Casimicrobium huifangae: one gene and its partner. The protein of the gene in region 2 interacts with the protein of the main gene of each other region in a pairwise test. Links are inferred from orthologs where the notes say so. Each region holds a gene or a part of one and is shown on either strand. Other genes may lie near its edges.

Region 1 (10,589 bases), 1.2 Mb from region 2 along the record:
TCTTGCCGCCGGGGAATTCCCAGTAGCCGGCGTAAGCCTTTCCAGTGGGACGCTGCGCGAACAGCACCTGATACTCGCCATTGACCACGCGCTCGATGATCGCCACGGCGACTCGGGTCAACGGCCGACTGTCTGACGGATCAAAGCGTGGCGCACTCACTTGCCGCCGCGCCCGGCAAAGTCGCGCGCAAACTGATACGCCACACGCCCGGAGCGAGAGCCACGTTGCAGCGCCCAGTTGAGGGCGTCACGCTCGAACGCCTCATGCTTCTTGCCGTCCACCGGCACCGTAGCACCCAGTTGCCCGACCCATGAACCCACTGCTGCGAGGTAGTCTTCCTGCGAGAACGGATAGAACGAAATCCAGAGCCCGAAGCGCTCGGAGAGCGACACCTTCTCCTCAATGCTTTCGCCGAAATGCACTTCCTCCCCAACGTACTTCGTCTCTTCGTTCTCGTGAAAGTATTCGGGGAGCAAATGGCGGCGATTCGAGGTCGCGTAGAGCAGCACGTTCGGCGTTGCCGCCGCGATGGACCCATCGAGGATAGCCTTCAGCGCCTTGTAGCTGCCATCGCCTTGATCGAATGACAAATCGTCGCAAAACAGGACGAAGCGATACTGCTCGTCAGCAATCTGGTCGACGATGTCGGGCATGTCATTGAGATGCTCCTTCTCGACTTCGATCAGGCGCAGACCACGCTTCGCGTAACGCGACAGCATCGCCTTGACCAGCGAGCTCTTGCCAGTACCACGCGAGCCCGTCAGCAGCACATTATTGGCCGGTTTGCCGGCAACGAACTGCTTCGTGTTGCGATCAATCTGTGCGTGCTGCGCCTCGACGCCAACCAGCCAGTCGGCATCCATGTGATGCACGTGCTGCACCGCTTCGAGATACTTCAGCGCCCCGGAGACGCGCCAGCGCGCCGCCACATGTCGCTTGAAGTCGGGCTTCTCGCGTGGCGGCGGTGCGATGCGTTCGAGGGCGGACGCGATGCGGCCGAGCAGCGCCAACGACGACGGCTCTGTTGTATTCACCCCGTCAGTCTCCGCAGCATTTGTCCGCACGCCCACGTCTAGCTCCGATACTCCGCATTGATCTTCACATAGTCGTACGAGAAGTCGCAGGTGTAGACGGTTTGCGATGCGTTGCCCCGACCGAGGTCAATGGCAACCGTGATGTCGTGATTCTTCATCGTCAGGGCACCGTCTTCTTCCCGGTAGCTCGCAGCGCGACCACCACGCTCGGCGACCAGTACGTCATTCAGATGAACCGTCACTTTTGATGGATCCAGGTCTGCCGGCGCGCCATAGCCCACAGCCGCGAGAATGCGGCCCAGGTTCGGATCGCTGGCGAAGAATGCAGTCTTCACCAGCGGCGAATGGGCGACAGCGCGTGCGATGCGGTCGCATTCAGCCGGATCACGACCGCCACTGACCGCTATCGTCATGAACTTGGTCGCACCCTCGCCATCGCGCACGATAGCTTGCGCCAGCGTGAGACTCACCTTTTCCAGCGCAGCGATCAGCGCAGCAGCGTCCGTTGAATCCAGTGAGGTGATGGTTGCGTTGCCTGCCTTACCGGTCGCGGCAATGATGTAGCTGTCGTTAGTGGACGTGTCACCGTCCACAGTGACGCGGTTGAAACTGCGGTCCGCGACACGCCGTGCAAGCGGTTGCAGCAACGCGCCGTCGATCGCCACATCGGTGAAGATGAATGACAGCATGGTGGCCATATTGGGCTGGATCATGCCTGCCCCTTTGGCGATGCCGGTTACGTTGACTGTCTTGCCCCCCACAGTGGCCTGCGCGCTCGCGAGCTTGTAGACAGTGTCGGTGGTCATGATGGTCTGAGCCACGCGATCCCAGGCCGCGAGCTTGCCAGCCTTGATCTCGGCCGCCGCCGCATTGATGCCCGCGCTGATGCGATCCATCGGCAGATGTTCGAGAATCACCCCCGTGGAGAACGGCAGCACCTGATTGGCAGCGACGCCGAGCACCGTGGCCACACTCGCGCAGCTCGCCCGTGCGTTGGTCAGCCCGAGTTCGCCGGTGGCCGCGTTGGCAATCCCGGTGTTCACCACCAGCGCGCGAATGGCGCTTCCCACCAGCAAGTGCTCGCGGCAAACCTGCACCGGCGCAGCAGCAAACCGGCTTTGGGTGAACACCCCGCCCACCGCTGTGCCTTCGTCGAACTGGGCGAGCAGCAAGTCATAACGGTTGGCCTTGCGCACGCCCGCCTGCACGGCGGCGAAGCGCACCCCGGCAACCGGGTGAGCAAGAGCGGGATCAAGCGCGGCGTAGGCAACAGGCATGGTGATGAAAACGTATGGTTCAGAAAAAAGGCCCGTTCAGTCACGCTGAACGAGCCTTGAATTATGCGATGTTGGTCTCAGCGACTAGTCGAGTCGCCCGTGACAATGCTTGTATTTCTTGCCCGAGCCACACCAGCAGGGATCGTTGCGACCGACCTTCGGCCCCTGATTGACCACCGGCTGATTGCCGCTACCGCCAACGGATGCTGCGGACGACTCTTCGCCTGTCAGTCCATCGACGCCGGCATGCTGGTAGGCCACGTTTTGCGATGCTGCATGCGGCTCAACCGCCTGCGCGTCAGCCTCGGTGCGAACCTGTACAGTCAGCAGAATACGTACGACGTCGCCACGGAAGCGGTCCAGCATCTGGCCGAACATCTCGAACGACTCGCGCTTGTACTCCTGCTTCGGATTCTTCTGCGCATAGCCGCGGAGGTGGATGCCCTGGCGCAGCAGGTCGAGATTCGAAAGATGCTCGCGCCACTGCGTATCCATGATCTGCAGCAGGATGTTGCGCTCAAACTGGCTGAACACATCCTCGCCCGCGACCTTGCGCTTGCTGTCATAGGCTTCCAGCGCCGCGGTCTTGCAGCGCTCGCGGATGTCAGCGTCGTCAAGATCGGGCGACGCTTTCTGCCACTCGGCGATGCTGACCGGCACGTGCACGTCATGCAGCGCCGCTTCCAGGCCGGCAATGTCCCATTGTTCCTCGGTGCTTTCCGGCGCCACGTGCATATTGACGGTGTCTTCGACCCAGCCACCGATCATGTCACGCACGGTGTCGCTGACGTTGGCATGCTCCAGCAGGTGGTTACGCTGCTCGTAGATCGCCTTGCGCTGGTCGTTGGCAACGTCGTCGTATTCAAGCAGCTGCTTGCGGATGTCAAAGTTGCGCGACTCGACCTTCAACTGCGCTTTTTCGATCTGGCGCGTCATGATGCCCGCCTCGATCGGCTCCCCATCAGGGATGCGCAGGCGGGTCATGATGTTCTTCATGCGGTCGCCGCCGAAGATGCGGATCAGCGGATCCTCGGCCGACAGATAGAAGCGGCTGGAGCCTGCATCGCCCTGACGGCCAGCACGGCCACGCAACTGGTTGTCGATGCGACGCGATTCGTGGCGTTCGGTACCGACAATGCGCAAGCCGCCGGAGGCAAGAACCTCTTCATGACGCTTCTTCCACTCAGCCTCGACGGAGTCCATCTTCGCCTTGCGCGCTTCCGGTGTCAGCGATTCGTCTTCACGGATGGCGCGCAACTCGGGTTCGAGCGCGCCACCGAGCACGATGTCGGTGCCTCGACCGGCCATGTTGGTGGCGATGGTGATCATCTTCGGCTGACCGGCCTGCGCCACGATATGCGCCTCGCGCTCGTGCTGCTTGGCGTTGAGCACCTGGTGCGGCAACTTCTCCTTGGTCAGCATCGCCGAGATCAACTCGGAGTTCTCGATCGAAGTGGTACCGACCAACACCGGCTGGCCACGCTCGTAGCAGTCACGAATGTCGTGCACGGCAGCTGCGTACTTCTCCGCCGTCGTCTTGAAGAAGAGATCATTCTCATCGCGACGCACCATGTCGCGGTGCGTCGGGATGATCACTGTTTCCAGGTTGTAAATCTGCTGGAATTCGTAGGCTTCAGTGTCTGCTGTACCGGTCATGCCGGCCAGCTTGCCGTACATGCGGAAGTAGTTCTGGAAGGTGATCGAGGCCAGCGTCTGGTTCTCGCGCTGGATGGGCACGCCTTCCTTGGCTTCCACTGCCTGATGCAGACCATCACTCCAGCGGCGCCCCGACATCAGGCGGCCGGTGAATTCGTCAACGATGACCACTTCGCCGTCCTGCACAACATAGTGTTCGTCGCGGTTGTACAGCGCATGGGCGCGTAGCGCGGCGTACACATGGTGCATCAGCGAAATGTTGGCAGCGTCGTAGAGGCTGGATCCGGAGGGCAACATGCCCATCTGTTCGAGCAGCTTCTCGGCATGCTCATGGCCTTCTTCCGACAGATAGACCTGACGGCCCTTTTCATCAACGTGGTAGTCGCCGGCAGACTTTTCGTCGGCCTGACGCGTCAGTTTCGGCGCCAGCTCGTTGATCTTGTAGTAAATCTCGATGTTGTCGTCGGCCTGACCCGAGATGATCAGCGGCGTGCGTGCCTCATCGATCAGGATGGAATCAACCTCGTCAACGATGGCGTAGTTGAGCCCGCGCTGACGGCGGTCCGCCACCGCGTATTCCATGTTGTCACGCAGGTAGTCGAAACCGTACTCGTTGTTGGTGCCGTAGGTGATGTCGGCTGCGTAGGCAGCGATCTTTGACGCATTGTCCTGTTGCGACAGAATGGTGCCGACGCTCATGCCCAGGAAGCGGTAGATGCGCCCCATCCAGTCGGCATCGCGTTTGGCCAGGTAGTCGTTGACGGTGACCACATGCACGCCCTTGCCGGCCAACGCGTTGAGGTACACCGGCAGCGTTGCCATCAGCGTCTTGCCCTCACCGGTGCGCATTTCGGCAATCTTGCCCTGATGCAGCGCCATGCCACCGATCAATTGCACGTCAAAGTGGCGCATCGCCAGCACCCGTGTGCTCGCCTCGCGCACAACGGCAAACGCCTCAGGCAGCAGCGCGTCAAGCGGCTCGCCATTGGCAACGCGCTGTTTGAACTCCGCTGTCTTGCCTTTCAGCTCGTCGTCGGACAAGGATTTCAGGCCGTCTTCAAGGGCGTTGATCTTGTGGACCTGGCCGCGATACTGTTTGAGCAGCCGGTCGTTGCGGCTGCCGAAAATCGTTTTTAGAAATTTGTCGATCATGATGTGAAGACGCGCCCGGCGTACGGACGGCAGATGTGACGATGCCCGCTAGACGGCATCGGGCACAACCGTGCCGACACCGCCGCAGCGGGCGAAACCAATGATTTTAAGCCGACGCCCGCATCCGGGCGAAGCCAGCGGGATGCAGCTTTAGCGGACGGCGAGGAAGCGGGCTGGATTCTGCGGCACGCCATTGAGCCGCACTTCGAAGTGCAAATGCGGCCCGGTGGAGCGGCCGGTGGAGCCGACCCGCGAGATGCGCTGGCCGCGGACGACCAGATCGCCCTCCTTGACCAGCAGTTCAGAGCCGTGGGCATAGCGGGTGACGAGACCATTGCCATGGTCGATCTCGACGCTCTTGCCGTAAGCGGGATGGAAATCTGCATAAATCACTTTGCCGCTGGCGGCTGCATTGATCGTGGTTCCCGTCTCGGCGGCGAAATCCACGCCCTCGTGGAAGGTCTGATGGCCGTTGAACGGATCGATCCGATAACCAAAGTTCGAGGTGTAATTGATGTTTTCAATCGGCGGCAGGGTCGGCAGGAACTTGCGCTGCGCGCTACCTTCGACCAGCAGGGCCTCGAGCACCGACAGCTGGTCGGCCTTGACGTCAACGCCCTTGCTGAGTTCGCCGAGCTGTTTGGTGAAATCGTCGATCGACAGCGGCGCACCCGCTGTGGCCGCGCCGCCGCGCCCGGCATTGGCGGTGGCGCTGGGCAGCTCCTGCGGCTTCAGGCCCGCCACCTTGGCGAGCTTTTCACCGAGACCATCCAGCCGCAGCATGTGTGCCTGCATCTCGCCCAGCTTGACGGCGAGACTGTTGATGTTGTCCTGAATCTGCTGCTGGCGCTGCTTGGCCTCGGCGTGCTGGTCAGCCAGCAGGATGCCGCGAATCAGCGGATGGTTGCTGGTGGCGGCGTATTTGAGCGACAGGTAATTGGCAAGGGTGGCGGTCAGCGCCAGCGCCACCAACCCGGCAAAACCGAGGCCGATGACCTGCGGAATGCCGACCGAAAGCGTTCGCTTGCTCCGGAAGTCGCTTGAAACAACGATAATCTGCACGTGAAATTCCTCAACTCACCGCGCTCTGCGTCGGCGCTCTATCCGCGACCTCTGGGCCTCGCCCAATTTCTGGATCGCATGCCCGCACTGGGCGCTGCTTTGCGACACGCCCGCGAGGGTGGCCGTCAAAACGACGTGCTGATGGAAGCGGTGCCGGAGCGTCTGAAGCGCTTTGTGGTGGCGATTACTGCCTCGGGCTCAACACTGAGTCTCACGGTCGATTCCCCTGAAGCCGCACATCTGGCGCGCTTGCTGAACGCCGAAATGCTGACCAATCTGAGCCGTAAGGGCTTGAAATTTAGCGAAATTTCGCTGAGGGCGCAATCAACTGCGGTAATTCGGCGCACCGTTCGCGTGCGTCCGAGCCCCAACGCCGGCCGCAAACTCAATTCAGCAGCGGACCAAATGTCGAGTGAGCGCTTGCAAACAAGCATGCGAAAACTGGCGAGAACGCTGGACCGCGGCTAGGTTGCAAGCTAGCGAGGCCGCACCAACAATCGCCACGGACCTCATCGAGCTGACTTTCGACCATCAACTTTTTTCGCTAAGCGCCGTCTGTAAAGGGCTTGGACGCCGAAACCGCCAGGAATCGACTCGGGCACTTTCAACGCGCCACGCCTTAGCTGGAAGCCGTTTTGGCGAAAAGCTGTAAGTGCTGATGTCTGCTGCAACTAGGTCGCGTAACGCCAGGCGGCAGGCTTCGCCAGCAGCGCCAGGCAAAGTTTGTTGTTCAGCTCGTGGCCGGACTTGAACGCGTGGTACTTGCCACGTACCCGGTGCCCCAACAAAAACAGGTCGCCCACTGCGTCGAGCACCTTGTGCCGCGCCAGCTCGTCGGCAAAGCGCAACCCTTCGCGGTTAAGCACCTTGTATTCGTCCAGCACTACGGCGTTTTCCATGCTGCCGCCCTGCGCCAGCCCCATTGAGCGCAGGGTTTCCACCTCGTAGGCAAAGCCAAACGTGCGCGCCCGGCTAATGTGCGAGAGAAAGTCCTCGTCCTCCAGCTTCATGCGCACCCGGCACTGGTCGTCGGGAATTGCCGGGTGCGAAAAGTCGATGGTGAAATCCACCTCAAAGTGCGGATTCGGCAACAGCTCGGCGAACTTGTCGCCCATCTCGACGCGTACCGGTTCGAGGATTTCGATGTAGCGACGGGCTACCTCCTGTTCAGCTACACCAGCCTGCTCGATCAGATAGACGAACGGCGCCGACGAGCCATCCATGATCGGCACTTCGAGGTTGTCGAGTTCGATGATCGCGTTGTCAACGCCACAACCAACGCAGGCCGCGAGCAGGTGCTCGACGGTGGCGACCTTGGCCTGACCATGCACCAGCGTCGTGGCTAGCCGGGTTTCCTTGACCAGCTCGGCACGGGCCGGGATGTCCTCGGGCGGATTGAGATCAGTGCGACGGAAGATGATGCCCGTATCGGGCGGCGCGCTCTTGAGGGTGATCTGGACGCGAACACCGGAGTGCAGCGCGACTCCTGTGGCAGTGACGTCGCTCGCGACCGTATGTTGCTTCGGCATGGCCGCAAGTATAGGGGGCCGTACGGCGGCTCACCCGACCGGCACAGGGAGCGAATCTGCGCCGGCAGGACTGCGGCACCCGCACGATGGGGGGACACGTGCGAGTGCCGCAGAGAGGCGCGCCCCCGTTTCCGGGCGCGCTGCCGCAGGGCCGCGGGCCTAGTCGGCCTGCTTGCGCAGGAAGGTCGGAATTTCCAGCGAACGCGCGGTGTTGCGACCCGGATTGCGTACGAAGGTCGGCTCGTCGTAAGAAACCTCGATACCCGCCGTGACCGGCGCCGCCTCGGTGGCTACACCCAGGTTGTCGGTGCCGGTACGCAACGTCGGGATCTCCAGCCGTGGCGCGGCGGCTGCGCCACCCTGCACTGCCTGCATCTTGCGCTTGGCACCGAGACCGGTAGCCACCATGGTGACGCGCATCTCGTCGCCCATTTCGTCGTCGATGACGTGCCCCCAGAGCACCGTCGCGTCCGCCGAGACAAATTCGGCGACAGTGTCGGTGACGTCATAAAGCTCGCCCAGTTCGACATTGCTCGACGTCGTGATGTTGAGCAGCACGCCGCGCGCACCCTGCAAGTCCACATCTTCGAGCAACGGACTCTTGATCGCAGCCATCGCCGCCGCCTTGCCGCGCTCTTCGCCGCTGGCTGTTGCGGTGCCCATCATCGCCATGCCAAGCTCGGACATGATGGTGCGCACGTCGGCGAAGTCGCGGTTGACCAGGCCGCGCTTGTTGATGATCTCCGAGATGCCCGCGACGGCGCCGTGCAACACATCGTTCGATGCTGCGAAGGCAGCGGGCAGTGAGACATTGCGGCCGAGCACCTGGATGAGCTTCTCGTTAGGCACCACGATCAGCGAATCGACGTGCTTCTGCAGCTCATCGACACCCGCCTGCGCCGCGCGTTCGCGCTTCTGCATCTCAAAGCGGAACGGCTTGGTCACCACGGCGACCACCAGAATGCCCATCTCCTTGGCAAGCTGCGCCACAACGGGAGCAGCACCGGTGCCGGTGCCGCCGCCCATGCCTGCGGTGATGAACAGCATGTCGGCGCCGCGGATCGATTCCTGCAGGGCCATCTTTGATTCCATCGCGGCATCGCGGCCGACTTCCGGCTTGGCGCCCGCACCCAGGCCCTGCGTCAGCTCGGCACCGAGCGGAATGCGCTTCGGCGCCGGGTTGCGGTCGAGCACCTGGGCATCGGTGTTGGCGGCGATGAACTCGACGCCGGCGACCCCCTTGTTGATCATGTGCTCCACAGCGTTGCCGCCGCAGCCGCCAACGCCGATCACTTTGATGACCGCGCCATCCCTTTTTTCATCAACGATCTCAAACATGCTTTCGCTCCTTCAAGGCAAACAAAACCAAAACTCAACGCTTACGTAACTTTCCGACTCGTCCAACCGTCATCACACTCAAGCTACAAACCAAACGCATCCCGCAACTTCGCAAACATCCCGGCCGCGGCGGACTCGCGGCGACGCAGCACCGCCTGCTTGGCCAGCTGGTCGCGACCATGCATCAACAAGCCGATCGCGGTGGCGTACTTCGGCGCCGCCAGTACGTCTTTCAGCGGCCCGCGATAGTCCGGCACTGCCACCCGCACCGGCATGTGGAATACCTCTTCGCCGAGCTCCACCATGCCGGGCAGCATTGCGCTGCCGCCGGTGAGAGCGATGCCAGAGCGCAGCAGCGGTTCAAACCCCGATCGCTTGATCTGCTCGTGCACCAACTGGAACAGCTCCTCGACGCGCGGCTCCACCACCTCCGCCAGCATGTGCCGCGGCATTGACTTCGCCGGCCGATCGGCAACGCTGGGCACCTCAATCAACTCCTCGGGCTCAACCAGTTTGGTCAGAGCGCAGGCATAGCGATGTTTGATGTCTGCCGCTTCCTTGCTCGGTGTGCGCAGAGCCATCGCAATGTCGTTGGTGATCTGGTCGCCGGCCACCGGGATCACACCCGTGTGGCGGATGGCGCCACCCGTGAACAGCGCGAAATCGGTCGTACCGCCACCGATGTCGACCAGGCCGACGCCAATCTCCATCTCGTCGCGGGTGAGGCACGCGGCGGCTGACGCCAGCGGTTGCAACACCAGCTCCTGCACGTTGAGGCCACAGCGGCGGACGCACTTCTCGATGTTCTCGGCAGCCGAGACCGCACCAGTCACGATGTGGACTTTCACTTCCAGGCGGCGGCCACTCATGCCCAGTGGGCGGCGCACACCCTCCTGACCATCGATGATGTATTCCTGCGGCAGCGTGTGCAGCACCACCTGATCGTTCGGGATCGCGATCGCCTTCGCCGTCTCGATCACCCGCTCCATGTCAGCCTCGGTGACCTCGCTGTCCTTCATCGCCACCATGCCGCTTGAATTCAGGCTGCGGATGTGGGCACCAGCGATGCCGACATAGACATTGCTGATCTTGCAATTGGCCATCGCGGCCGCCTCGCGCACCGCTGCGGCAACGGTGTTGGTGGTCGCGTCAATGTCCACCACCATGCCTTTACGCAGGCCGAGCGAAGGCTGCTCGCCAAAACCGATGACATTGATCTTCTGCTCGGCGTCCAGCTCGGCAACCAGGGCCACGACCTTGGAGGTGCCGATGTCCAGCGCTGCGATCAGCTCGCTCACGATTGACCTTTCTGTGATTCCACGTTGAGCGCGGCACCATTGCGCGCCACCGCAACCGCCGCCTTGTAGCGCAGATCGATACGGGCGAGACCGGAGCGGAAACTTGCCGGCCAGGCGCCGTATAACGCGACGAAACGAGCCAGTCGATCCTGGTAGTGCTCGCGACCAAATTCGATCTGCATGTCGTTCCCCGTGGTCAGCGTGATGGCGCCACGGGGTGACATCGCAAAGGCCTTGATATC
Region 2 (10,163 bases):
CCGCCGAAAGCGTGTCGGGTGCGGCTGGAAATGTTCATACGGCGTCCTCCTGCGAGTAATTGAGGCCTGGCCGCGATGCATTGACGCGAAGCGGACGGCCGGGGCACATCGATGCCCAACGCTGATTAGAATCGGCGCGTTGACAGTCGATCTTTCACTGGTAGCGTAGCGCAAATATCGCCACCAGCCACCACCAAAACTCTGAATGCTGGCGTTTCTTCTCCGTCGACTGACGCAATCACTGCTGGTGCTGCTGGCGATGAGCGTGCTGGTATTCGTCGGCGTCTACCTGATCGGCAACCCGGTTGACATCCTGATCAGCAGTCAGGCCGATCAGACCGAGCGCGATCGTGCGATCGTTGCACTGGGGCTCGACAAACCGCTGTGGGCACAGTACGGCAATTTCGTTCTTGGCGCCATAACTGGCGATCTCGGGCGCAGCTTTGCGCATGGCGTGCCAGCGCTGGAACTGATACTCAACCGCATGCCGGCGACGCTGGAGCTGGCCTTCGTAGCAATGCTGCTCGCTGTTGGCATTGGTATCCCGCTCGGCCTGATCGCGGGCCTGAGACCGAATGGTGTCATTGGCAAGACCATCATGGCCGGTTCAATTCTTGGCTTCAGTTTGCCGACCTTTTGGGTGGGGCTGATGCTGATCATGCTTTTCGCGGTGTTTCTCGGCTGGTTGCCGTCAAACGGACGTGGCGAAACGCGGGAGATATTTGGCGTTGGCTGGAGCTTTCTCACAGCAGATGGCTGGGCCCATCTAATCCTGCCGGCGGTGAATCTGGCGTTATTCAAACTGTCGCTGCTGATCCGGCTGACGCGCGCCGGTGTGCGTGAGGCGCTGGCGATGGACTACGTGAAGTTCGCCCGCGCCAAGGGGCTGTCGGCGTCGCGCATCGTCGGGGTGCATGTGCTGAAGAACATCATGATCCCCATCGTCACCGTGATCGGGCTTGAGTTCGGTTCGGTGGTTGCCTTTGCGGTGGTGACCGAAAGCGTGTTTGCCTGGCCCGGTATGGGCAAGTTGCTGATTGACTCAATCAATGTGCTGGACCGACCGGTGATCGTGGCCTATCTGTTGATCATCGTGAGTCTCTTTGTGTTCATCAACCTGCTGGTGGACCTGGCTTACTCCGCGCTCGACCCGCGCGTGCGGCTTGGCGATGCGGGAGCGCATTGATGGCCAATGCAGTGCAGGCCGGCAATTCACTATGGCGCGAAAAGGCCGGTGAATTTGCGGCCGACCGCATGGCGATGTTCGGTCTGGTGCTGTTTGTGCTGATCGTGCTGGCGGCGCTGGGGGCACCATGGCTGTCGCCGCAGAACCCCTACGACCTGTCGCAGCTGGACGTGCTTGATGCGCGTCTGCCGCCGGGTAGCGCGGCGGCGGATGGCGGGCACTATCTGCTCGGCAGCGACGAGCAGGGGCGCGATCTGCTGTCGGCGATCCTCTACGGGTTGCGTATCAGTCTCGGTGTCGGCGTGGTTTCAACCCTGATTGCCGTGACGCTGGGCCTGCTGATCGGCCTGCTGGCCGCCTACAAAGGGGGGCGCTGGGACAGTGTGATCATGCGCGTGGTCGACATCCAGTTGTCGTTCCCGGCCATCCTGATCGCACTGATTTTGCTTGCGGTCCTCGGTCAGGGCATCGGCAAGATCATCGCGGCGCTGGTCACCGTGCAATGGGCGTACTACGCACGAACCGTGCGCGGTGCGGCGCTTGCCGAGAAAAACAAGGATTACATTGCCGCCGCACAGGGGCTCGGCTTGTCAGCTGGACGCATTGTGCTGCGTCATTTACTGCCAAACTGCCTGCCGCCGCTGATCGTGGTGGCGTCGGTGCAAGTGGCGCATGCGATAGCACTAGAGGCAACCTTGTCGTTTCTTGGGCTGGGTTTGCCGATTACGGAGCCATCGCTCGGGTTATTGATTGCCAACGGTTACCAATATCTGCTCTCCGGCAAGTATTGGGTCAGCTTCTTCCCCGGCGTTGCGCTGTTGCTCACCATCGTCAGCATCAATCTCGTCGCCGATCAGCTTCGGGATGTGCTGAATCCGAGGCTCGCGAAATGACCGCACCGCTGCTTGAGGTACGCGGCCTGCAGACCTGGTTCGCCAGCAAGGCCGGCGAAGTCCGTGCCGTCGATGGCGTCGATCTCGCCGTCGGCGCTGGCGAAGTGCTCGGGTTGGTTGGTGAGTCCGGGTCCGGCAAGTCGGTGACCGGCTTTTCGATCATGGGGCTGGTTGATGCGCCGGGTCGCGTCGTTGCCGGCGAAATCCGCTTCGCTGGTCGCTCGCTGGTGGGGCTCGCCGAGCGGGAGTGGCGAGCGCTACGCGGGCGCGACATTGCGATGATCTTCCAGGATCCGATGTTGACCCTGAATCCGGTGCTGCGCATCGACACGCAAATCATCGAGGCGATTCGCGCCCATGCTGACGTCAGCGCCGCGCGCGCCCGGGAGTGGGCACAGCAGGCGCTGGCCGAAGTAGGCATTCCATCGCCTGGCGAGCGGATGCTGGCGTATCCGCACCAGTTTTCCGGTGGCATGCGGCAGCGGGTAGCGATCGCCATTGCCTTGCTGCATGGCCCGAAGCTGCTGATTGCCGATGAACCGACCACGGCGCTTGACGTGACGATCCAGGGGCAAATCCTCGCCCAGGTGCAGGCGCTGGCCGCCAGCCGTGGGACTGCCGTCATCTGGATCACGCATGACCTGTCGGTGGTGAGCGGTCTTGCCGACCGCATCGCGGTGATGTACGGCGGCCGCATTGTCGAAGAGGGGCCGACGACGGCGGTGCTCGGCTCGCCGGCGCACCCGTACACGCGAGCCTTGCTGCGCTCGCTGCCGTCGCAAAACCAACCAGGTCAGCCTCTGGCCCAGATTCCCGGCACACCGCCGCAGCTGATCGGCCAACGCCTTGGGTGCGCCTTTGCGCCGCGTTGCGCAGAAGCAGGCGGGCGTTGCGGCGTGGACGATCCGGCGCCGCATCGCGTTCAGGCGCGTATGGCGCGCTGTCACTTCGCATTCGAAGCGGCGGCGGAGCAGCAAGCATGACTGGCAACAGCGCTGCTTCAGGCTCGGCGCCCATTCTTCGCGTTGAGGGCATTTCCAAGCGCTTCGTCAAGCCGCTTGGCTGGGCGGAGCGATTGGCAAATCGGCTGGGCGCGAACCACCGCGAGACTGTGGTCCAGGCGCTTGATGACGTCTCACTGGACGTTGCCCACGGTGAGGTGCTGGGCATTGTTGGCGAATCGGGATGCGGCAAGAGCACGTTGGGGCGCATCATCGCCGGGTTGATGCCGCCGAGCAGTGGCAGGGTCATCTTTTCAGCGCCCGACTTGGGAGGCGCTGCCGCGTCGGCGGTTAGTGCCGGGGCTCGGGGTGGGGCGCGACTCGCCCGGCAAATGATCTTTCAGGACCCGTCGGCGTCACTGAATCCTCGCATGCGGGTCGTCGGCCAGGTGGGCGAAGCTGCGGTTGCCCATGGATTGGTCACCGCAACGGACATGCGGGGCTACGTCCTCACTTTGCTGCGACAGGTCGGACTGGATGACTCGGCGCTCGACCGCTACCCGCATCAGTTTTCTGGTGGACAGCGGGCACGGATCGGTATCGCGCGCGCGCTGGCGGTGAAACCGGAGCTGCTGGTCTGCGACGAGTCAGTGGCGGCCCTCGATGTGTCGGTTCAGGCGCAAGTTCTGAATCTGTTTGCTGAACTCAGACGGGCGCTGGGTCTGACCTATGTTTTCATCAGTCACGACCTTGGCGTCGTGCGACATTTGAGTGATCGGGTGGCCGTGATGTACCTCGGTCGTGTGGTGGAAATCGGACCGGCGGCCAAGATTTTCTCGGCGCCACGACATCCTTACACGCAGGCATTGCTGGCTGCGATGCCTCGAGTACAGACTGGGAGGCAACACTTCGCCGCGATCCGCGGCGAAGTGGCGTCGCCGGTCAACCCTCCCGGCGGATGTCACTTTCACCCTCGCTGCCCACGAGCTGAAGCCCGCTGTGCAGTCGAAACGCCGGTCGTTGCCGAGCGCGAAGGCGTGCGGGTAATGTGTCACTTTTCCTGATTTCTGAACTTTTCTGAAACAACAAGATGGCGACTATGGGCTTGCGAAATCGTTGGGTAATTGGCAACTGGAAGATGAACGGCTCGCTTGCGGGCAACGCAGCGCTGCTTGGCGCGGTTGCGGCGGCTCCATCCAGCGTTGGAAAACTGGGCGTATGTGTGCCCTTTCCCTTTCTTGGGCAAGCCCAGTCGGCACTGGCTGGCGGCGCCGCAGTGTGGGGCGGGCAGGACGTCAGTGAGCACGCTTCAGGGGCATACACGGGCCAGGTGAGTGCGGCAATGCTGGTTGAGTTCGGTGCATCGCTCGTGCTCGTGGGGCACTCGGAGCGGCGGCAGTACAACGCGGAAACCAGCGATCTGGTCGCTCGCAAGGCTTCGGCAGCACTGAACGCCGGGGTTACTCCGGTCATTTGCGTGGGCGAAACGCTGGCGGAGCGTGAGGACGGCCACGCCGAGGCGGTGGTGGGTCAGCAACTCTCAGCCTGCAGGGAGGTGTTGCTACGAGCACAGGGTGCAGCAATCCTGGCTTATGAACCGGTGTGGGCGATTGGCACCGGCAAGACGGCCACCCCGGCGGAGGCGCAGGCCATGCATGCCTTCATCAGGGCTACGCTGCGGGTGCTGGGAGCGGAGGCTGAGGCCACCAGCATCCTCTATGGCGGCAGCGTCAAGGCAGGCAACGCTCGCGAGTTGTTCTCCCAGGCCGACATTGATGGCGGCCTGATCGGTGGTGCCTCACTGGTGGCAGCTGACTTTCTGGCGATCGCGGCGGCACTTTGATCACCTTTTCCGCCGGCAATCGGCAGTGCGCGGTGGTCTGGTTTGACTGGTCATGAAGTGCCACTCTGCCGCAGTGCAATATGTATAATGGCTGGCTATGGAATTTGTTCTTCTCGCAGTTCACGTCGTCGCAGCAGCTGCCATTCTGGTGCTGGTGCTTTTGCAGCATGGCAAAGGTGCAGACATGGGCGCAGCGTTCGGCAGCGGCTCGGCAGGTAGCGTATTTGGCGCAGCTGGCTCGGCTAACTTTCTCAGCCGTGCCACTGGCGTCGCCGCTACCGTATTTTTTGCCACCAGCGTTGCGTTGACCTACGTCGGCGCACATCGGTCGAATACCAGTGGTGGCGTGATGCAGGGTGTAACTGGCGAACCGGCAAAGACGGAGCAGAGCGCTCCGGCGCCGGTAGCCCCGGCCGCACCTAAGTCCGATATTCCGAAATAGTTGAAGCTTTACGGTTTCTTGATAAATCGTAAGGCCCGTGTATAGCCGTCGTGGTGAAATTGGTAGACACGCTATCTTGAGGGGGTAGTGGCGAAAGCTGTGCGAGTTCGAGTCTCGCCGACGGCACCAACAACAGCAGTCCTGGCAACGCTTCGCCAGGCACAAGGAGGCGGGGCAACTAAGTGTTCCGCCTTTTTTTTGGGGATTTTTGAGTCATGTCGCTAGAAACCTACGTCCCGATCCTGATGTTCATGATCGTGGGCCTTGCGTTTGGTTGCGTTCTGCTCATCGCCGGCTGGTTGGTCTCGCCAGCGCGGCCCGACCCCGACAAGCTCGCTCCCTACGAATGTGGATTCGAGGCATTCGAAGACGCCCGCATGCGTTTCGATGTGCGCTACTACCTCGTCGCGATCCTGTTCATTCTGTTTGATCTCGAAATTGCTTTCCTTTTCCCGTGGGCGGTGGCGCTCAAGGAAATCGGCTTCGTGGGCTTTCTTTCCATGATGGTGTTCCTCGGCATTCTGACCGTCGGGTTCATCTACGAATGGAAAAAAGGCGCCCTCGATTGGGAATGATTGAACGCGAACTTTCGTATTTGGTTTGACCGCGCATTAGCGCGCAGTGGAGTGTATTGAGTCATGAGCCTTGAAGGCGTCCTCGAGAAGGGGTTTGTCACGACGAGCCTGGATACGCTCATCAACTGGTCGCGTAATGGGTCAATGTGGCCGATGACTTTCGGTCTTGCCTGCTGCGCCGTAGAGATGATGCATGCTGGTGCAGCGCGTTACGATCTCGATCGCTTCGGAATTGTGTTTCGTCCTAGTCCGCGTCAGTCGGACGTGATGATCGTCGCTGGAACTCTGTGCAACAAGATGGCGCCCGCCTTGCGCAAGGTCTATGACCAGATGGCCGAACCGCGCTGGGTGATTTCCATGGGCTCATGCGCCAACGGAGGCGGCTACTACCACTACAGCTACTCCGTGGTTCGTGGTTGCGACCGCATCGTTCCGGTGGACGTATACGTGCCTGGCTGCCCGCCCACGTCCGAAGCCTTGATCTACGGCATCCTGCAACTGCAGAACAAGATTCGCCGCACCAACACCATCGCCCGGACCTGAACCGGGGCTCGATAAATGCTGAAAGACATAGTTTCTGAAGTATTGGGCAGCAAGGCGATTGCAATCGTCGCAGCGCTCGATGAAGTGACGGCAACGGTTGCGCCAGCCGACTGGGTGGAAGCGTGCCGCGCACTACGTGATCACCCGAAGACGCGCTTCGATACGCTGATCGACCTTTGTGGCGTCGACTACTCGGCTTATGGCGGCGAGGGGCGTGAATCGGGGAAGTACGCGACGGTCATTCATCTGCTGTCCGTGGTGCTTAACCAGCGTCTTCGTGTTCGTTGCGTTGCTGCAGACGATGCGTTTCCGGTGGTGCATTCACTGGTTGATGTGTGGCCGTCGGCCAACTGGTACGAGCGCGAGGCTTTCGATCTCTTCGGAATCGTCTACGAAGGTCATCCAGACCTGCGGCGCATCCTGACCGACTACGGCTTTGTTGGCCATCCATTCCGCAAGGACTTCCCGACTTCCGGCTATGTCGAGATGCGCTACGACCCGGAGCAGCGGCGCGTGCTCTATCAGCCTGTCACCATCGAGCCGCGTGAGAACACACCGCGCATCGTTCGTGACGATAGTTACGCGAACTGAGGCGTCACATCATGGCTGAAATTCGCAATTACACAATGAACTTCGGGCCGCAGCATCCTGCGGCACACGGCGTGTTGCGTTTGGTGCTCGAACTGGACGGCGAGACCATCCAGCGTGCTGATCCGCACATTGGTCTGCTGCATCGTGCCACTGAAAAACTGGCGGAGAGCAAGACCTTCATCCAGTCGCTGCCGTACATGGATCGTCTCGACTATGTGTCGATGATGTCCAACGAGCACGCCTATTGCCTGGCCATCGAAAAGCTTCTGCAGTTGCCGGTGCCGGAGCGCGCCCAGTACATCCGCGTCATGTTCGACGAAGTGACGCGCCTGCAGAATCACCTGCTGTGGCTCGGCTGCCACGCGCTCGACGTTGGCGCGATGACAGTGTTCCTGTATTGCTTCCGTGAACGCGAAGACCTGTTCGATGCGTACGAGGCGGTTTCTGGTGCCCGCATGCACGCGGCGTATTACCGTCCTGGTGGCGTCTACCGTGACTTGCCGGACCGGATGCCGCAATATCAGGCGTCGAAGATCCACAATGCAGCGGCCATCAAGCGGATGAACGAGAACCGTGAAGGCTCGTTCCTCGACTTTCTGGAGGATTTCACCAACCGCTTCCCGACCTACGTCGACGAGTACGAAACGCTACTCACTGACAATCGCATCTGGAAGCAGCGGACAGTCGGCATCGGTGTCGTAAGTCCGGAACGTGCGCTTGCGCTAGGCTTCACCGGCGCCATGGTGCGCGGCTCCGGTATCGCTTGGGATTTGCGCAAGAAGCAGCCGTATGAAGTCTACGACCGCATGGATTTCGACATTCCGGTTGGTGTCAATGGCGACTGCTACGACCGTTATCTTGTTCGCGTACAGGAGATGCGCGAGTCGAACAAGATCATCAAGCAGTGCATCGCCTGGCTGCGCGCGAATCCAGGGCCGGTCATTACCGACAACCATAAGGTGGCGCCACCGAATCGCGAGTCCATGAAGTCCAACATGGAAGAGCTGATTCACCACTTCAAGCTGTTCACCGAGGGTATGCATGTGCCACCGGGCGAAGCCTATGCGGCGGTAGAGCATCCGAAGGGTGAGTTTGGCGTGTACATCGTTTCCGATGGCGCCAACAAGCCGTATCGTCTCAAGTTGCGCGCACCAGGATTCGCTCATCTCGCAGCGCTCGACGAGATGTCGCGCGGCCACATGATTGCAGACGTGGTGGCAATCATCGGCACCCAGGACATCGTGTTCGGCGAGATTGACAGGTAAGGAAGATGGCACTTTCGCAGGACTCACTTCGCAAGATCGACCGGGAGCTGGCCAAGTTCCCCGCCGATCAGCGCCAATCGGCTGTCATGGCCGCGCTCCGCATTGCCCAGACCGAACAGGGCTGGCTGTCTTCGGAGGTGATGCAGGAAATCGCTGACTACATTGGCATGCCGGCGATTGCGGTGTACGAGGTCGCATCGTTCTACACGATGTACAACCTGAAACCGGTTGGCAAACACAAATTGACCGTCTGCACCAATCTGCCTTGCCAGTTGCAGGGGGCTACTGCCTGTGCGGAGCACGCCAGGAAGAAACTTGGCATCGAATTCGGGGAAACCACCGCCGATGGCCTGTTCACACTGAAGGAAGGTGAATGTTTCGGCGCCTGTGGCGATGCGCCCGTGTTCACCGTCAACAACCACGATGTTCGTGTCAAAGTGACAGCTGAGCGCTTCGACGCGCTCGTCGACGAATTGAAGAAGGCATAGGCGGAAGACATGCACTTCGGACCGCATATCAATCCGGCGTTGTTTGCCGATCTCCGGATCGAAGACGCCAATGACTGGCGCATCGGCCCCTACCAGTCGCGAGGGGGTTACGAGGCCCTGAAGAAGATCCTCGCCGAGAAGATCACGCCTGATCAGGTGATCGCCGAAGTCAAGAAGTCAGCCCTTCGCGGTCGCGGCGGCGCCGGCTTTCCGACGGGACTCAAGTGGAGCTTTATGCCGCGACAGTTCCCGGGGCAGAAGTACCTTGTCTGCAATTCGGATGAGGGCGAGCCCGGCACTTTCAAAGACCGCGACATCCTGCGCTACAACCCGCACATGGTGATTGAAGGGATGGCCATCGCCGCCTATGCGATGGGCATTTCAGTCGGCTACAACTACATTCACGGCGAAATCTTCCGTATTTACGAGCAATTTGAAGAGGCGCTTGACGAGGCGCGTGCGGCCGGATTCCTCGGCAACAATATTCTCGGTTCCGGTTTTGATTTCCAGTTGCACGCGTTCCACGGTTATGGCGCGTACATCTGCGGCGAAGAGACCGCGCTTCTGGAGTCGATCGAAGGCAAGAAAGGCCAGCCGCGCTTCAAGCCGCCATTTCCGGCGAGCTTTGGCCTGTATGGCAAGCCGACGACGATCAACAACACCGAGACATTTGCCGCAGTGCCATGGATCATGCGCAAGGGCGGCGAAGCCTTCCTGAACCTTGGCCTGCCCAACAATGGCGGCACCAAGCTGTTCTCGGTGTCCGGCGACGTTGAGCGCCCCGGCAACTTCGAAATTCCCCTGGGCACGCCGTTCTCGAAGCTGCTTGAGCTGGCCGGTGGCATTCGCGGCGGCAAGAAGATCAAGGCGGTGATTCCCGGCGGTTCATCGGCACCGGTCATTCCGGGCGACACGATGATGCAAACCAACATGGATTACGACTCGATCGCCAAGGCGGGTTCCATGCTCGGATCCGGCGCAGTGATCGTGATGGACGAGACGCGCTGCATGGTCAAGTCGCTGCTGCGACTCTCGTACTTTTACTACGAGGAATCCTGCGGTCAGTGCACTCCCTGTCGAGAAGGCACGGGCTGGATGTGGCGCATGGTCAATCGTATCGAGCACGGTGAAGGGCGAATGGAAGACCTTGACGCGCTGAACTCGGTTGCCGACAACATTCAGGGCCGCACTATTTGTGCACTCGGTGATGCGGCGGCGATGCCGGTGCGTGCCTTTATCAAGCACTACCGCGACGAATTCCAGTACCACATTGAAAACAAGCGGTGTCTTGTGCCCGCCTACCTCTGACCCAACGGCGAACGACAGGACATTGCAAGCCCGCTCATGTTGAACATCGAAATCGACGGCAAAGCGATACAGGTTTCGCCCGGCAGCA

Evidence for each region.
Region 1: the proteins of secG (region 2) and secA interact in binary tests that used the Escherichia coli proteins (3 or more experiments, as listed by UniProt). The link is inferred for Casimicrobium huifangae from one-to-one orthologs.

Annotation. Positions count from the first base shown.
Region 1 is NZ_CP041352.1:976,464-987,052, reverse strand. What follows is about bases 2,197-5,485. They hold secA (preprotein translocase subunit SecA), read right to left. Parts: upstream 5,121-5,485; coding sequence 2,397-5,120; downstream 2,197-2,396. Other genes in these bases: FKL89_RS04490 (M23 family metallopeptidase), read right to left, coding at 5,271-5,485; argJ (bifunctional glutamate N-acetyltransferase/amino-acid acetyltransferase ArgJ), read right to left, coding at 2,197-2,312. Also shown: FKL89_RS04510 (NUDIX domain-containing protein), read right to left, coding at 1-121; FKL89_RS04505 (ATP-binding protein), read right to left, coding at 157-1,035; more of argJ, read right to left, coding at 1,074-2,196; more of FKL89_RS04490, read right to left, coding at 5,486-6,182; FKL89_RS04485 (hypothetical protein), read left to right, coding at 6,183-6,650; lpxC (UDP-3-O-acyl-N-acetylglucosamine deacetylase), read right to left, coding at 6,854-7,711; cell division protein FtsZ, read right to left, coding at 7,871-9,049; cell division protein FtsA, read right to left, coding at 9,133-10,347; FKL89_RS04465 (cell division protein FtsQ/DivIB), read right to left, coding at 10,344-10,589. UniProt on the Escherichia coli protein: Required for protein export, interacts with the SecYEG preprotein conducting channel.
Region 2 is NZ_CP041352.1:2,223,380-2,233,542, forward strand. What follows is about bases 3,872-6,632. They hold secG (preprotein translocase subunit SecG), read left to right. Parts: upstream 3,872-4,960; coding sequence 4,961-5,305; downstream 5,306-6,632. Other genes in these bases: FKL89_RS10180 (ABC transporter ATP-binding protein), read left to right, coding at 3,872-4,084; tpiA (triose-phosphate isomerase), read left to right, coding at 4,120-4,863; FKL89_RS10200 (NADH-quinone oxidoreductase subunit A), read left to right, coding at 5,521-5,880; FKL89_RS10205 (NuoB/complex I 20 kDa subunit family protein), read left to right, coding at 5,944-6,423; FKL89_RS10210 (NADH-quinone oxidoreductase subunit C), read left to right, coding at 6,439-6,632. Also shown: FKL89_RS10160 (beta/gamma crystallin-related protein), read right to left, coding at 1-38; FKL89_RS10165 (ABC transporter permease), read left to right, coding at 206-1,186; FKL89_RS10170 (ABC transporter permease), read left to right, coding at 1,186-2,079; FKL89_RS10175 (ABC transporter ATP-binding protein), read left to right, coding at 2,076-3,062; more of FKL89_RS10180, read left to right, coding at 3,059-3,871; more of FKL89_RS10210, read left to right, coding at 6,633-7,014; FKL89_RS10215 (NADH-quinone oxidoreductase subunit D), read left to right, coding at 7,026-8,279; NADH-quinone oxidoreductase subunit NuoE, read left to right, coding at 8,285-8,767; NADH-quinone oxidoreductase subunit NuoF, read left to right, coding at 8,777-10,075; NADH-quinone oxidoreductase subunit NuoG, read left to right, coding at 10,112-10,163. UniProt on the Escherichia coli protein: Subunit of the protein translocation channel SecYEG. Overexpression of some hybrid proteins has been thought to jam the protein secretion apparatus resulting in cell death; while this may be true it also results in FtsH-mediated degradation of SecY.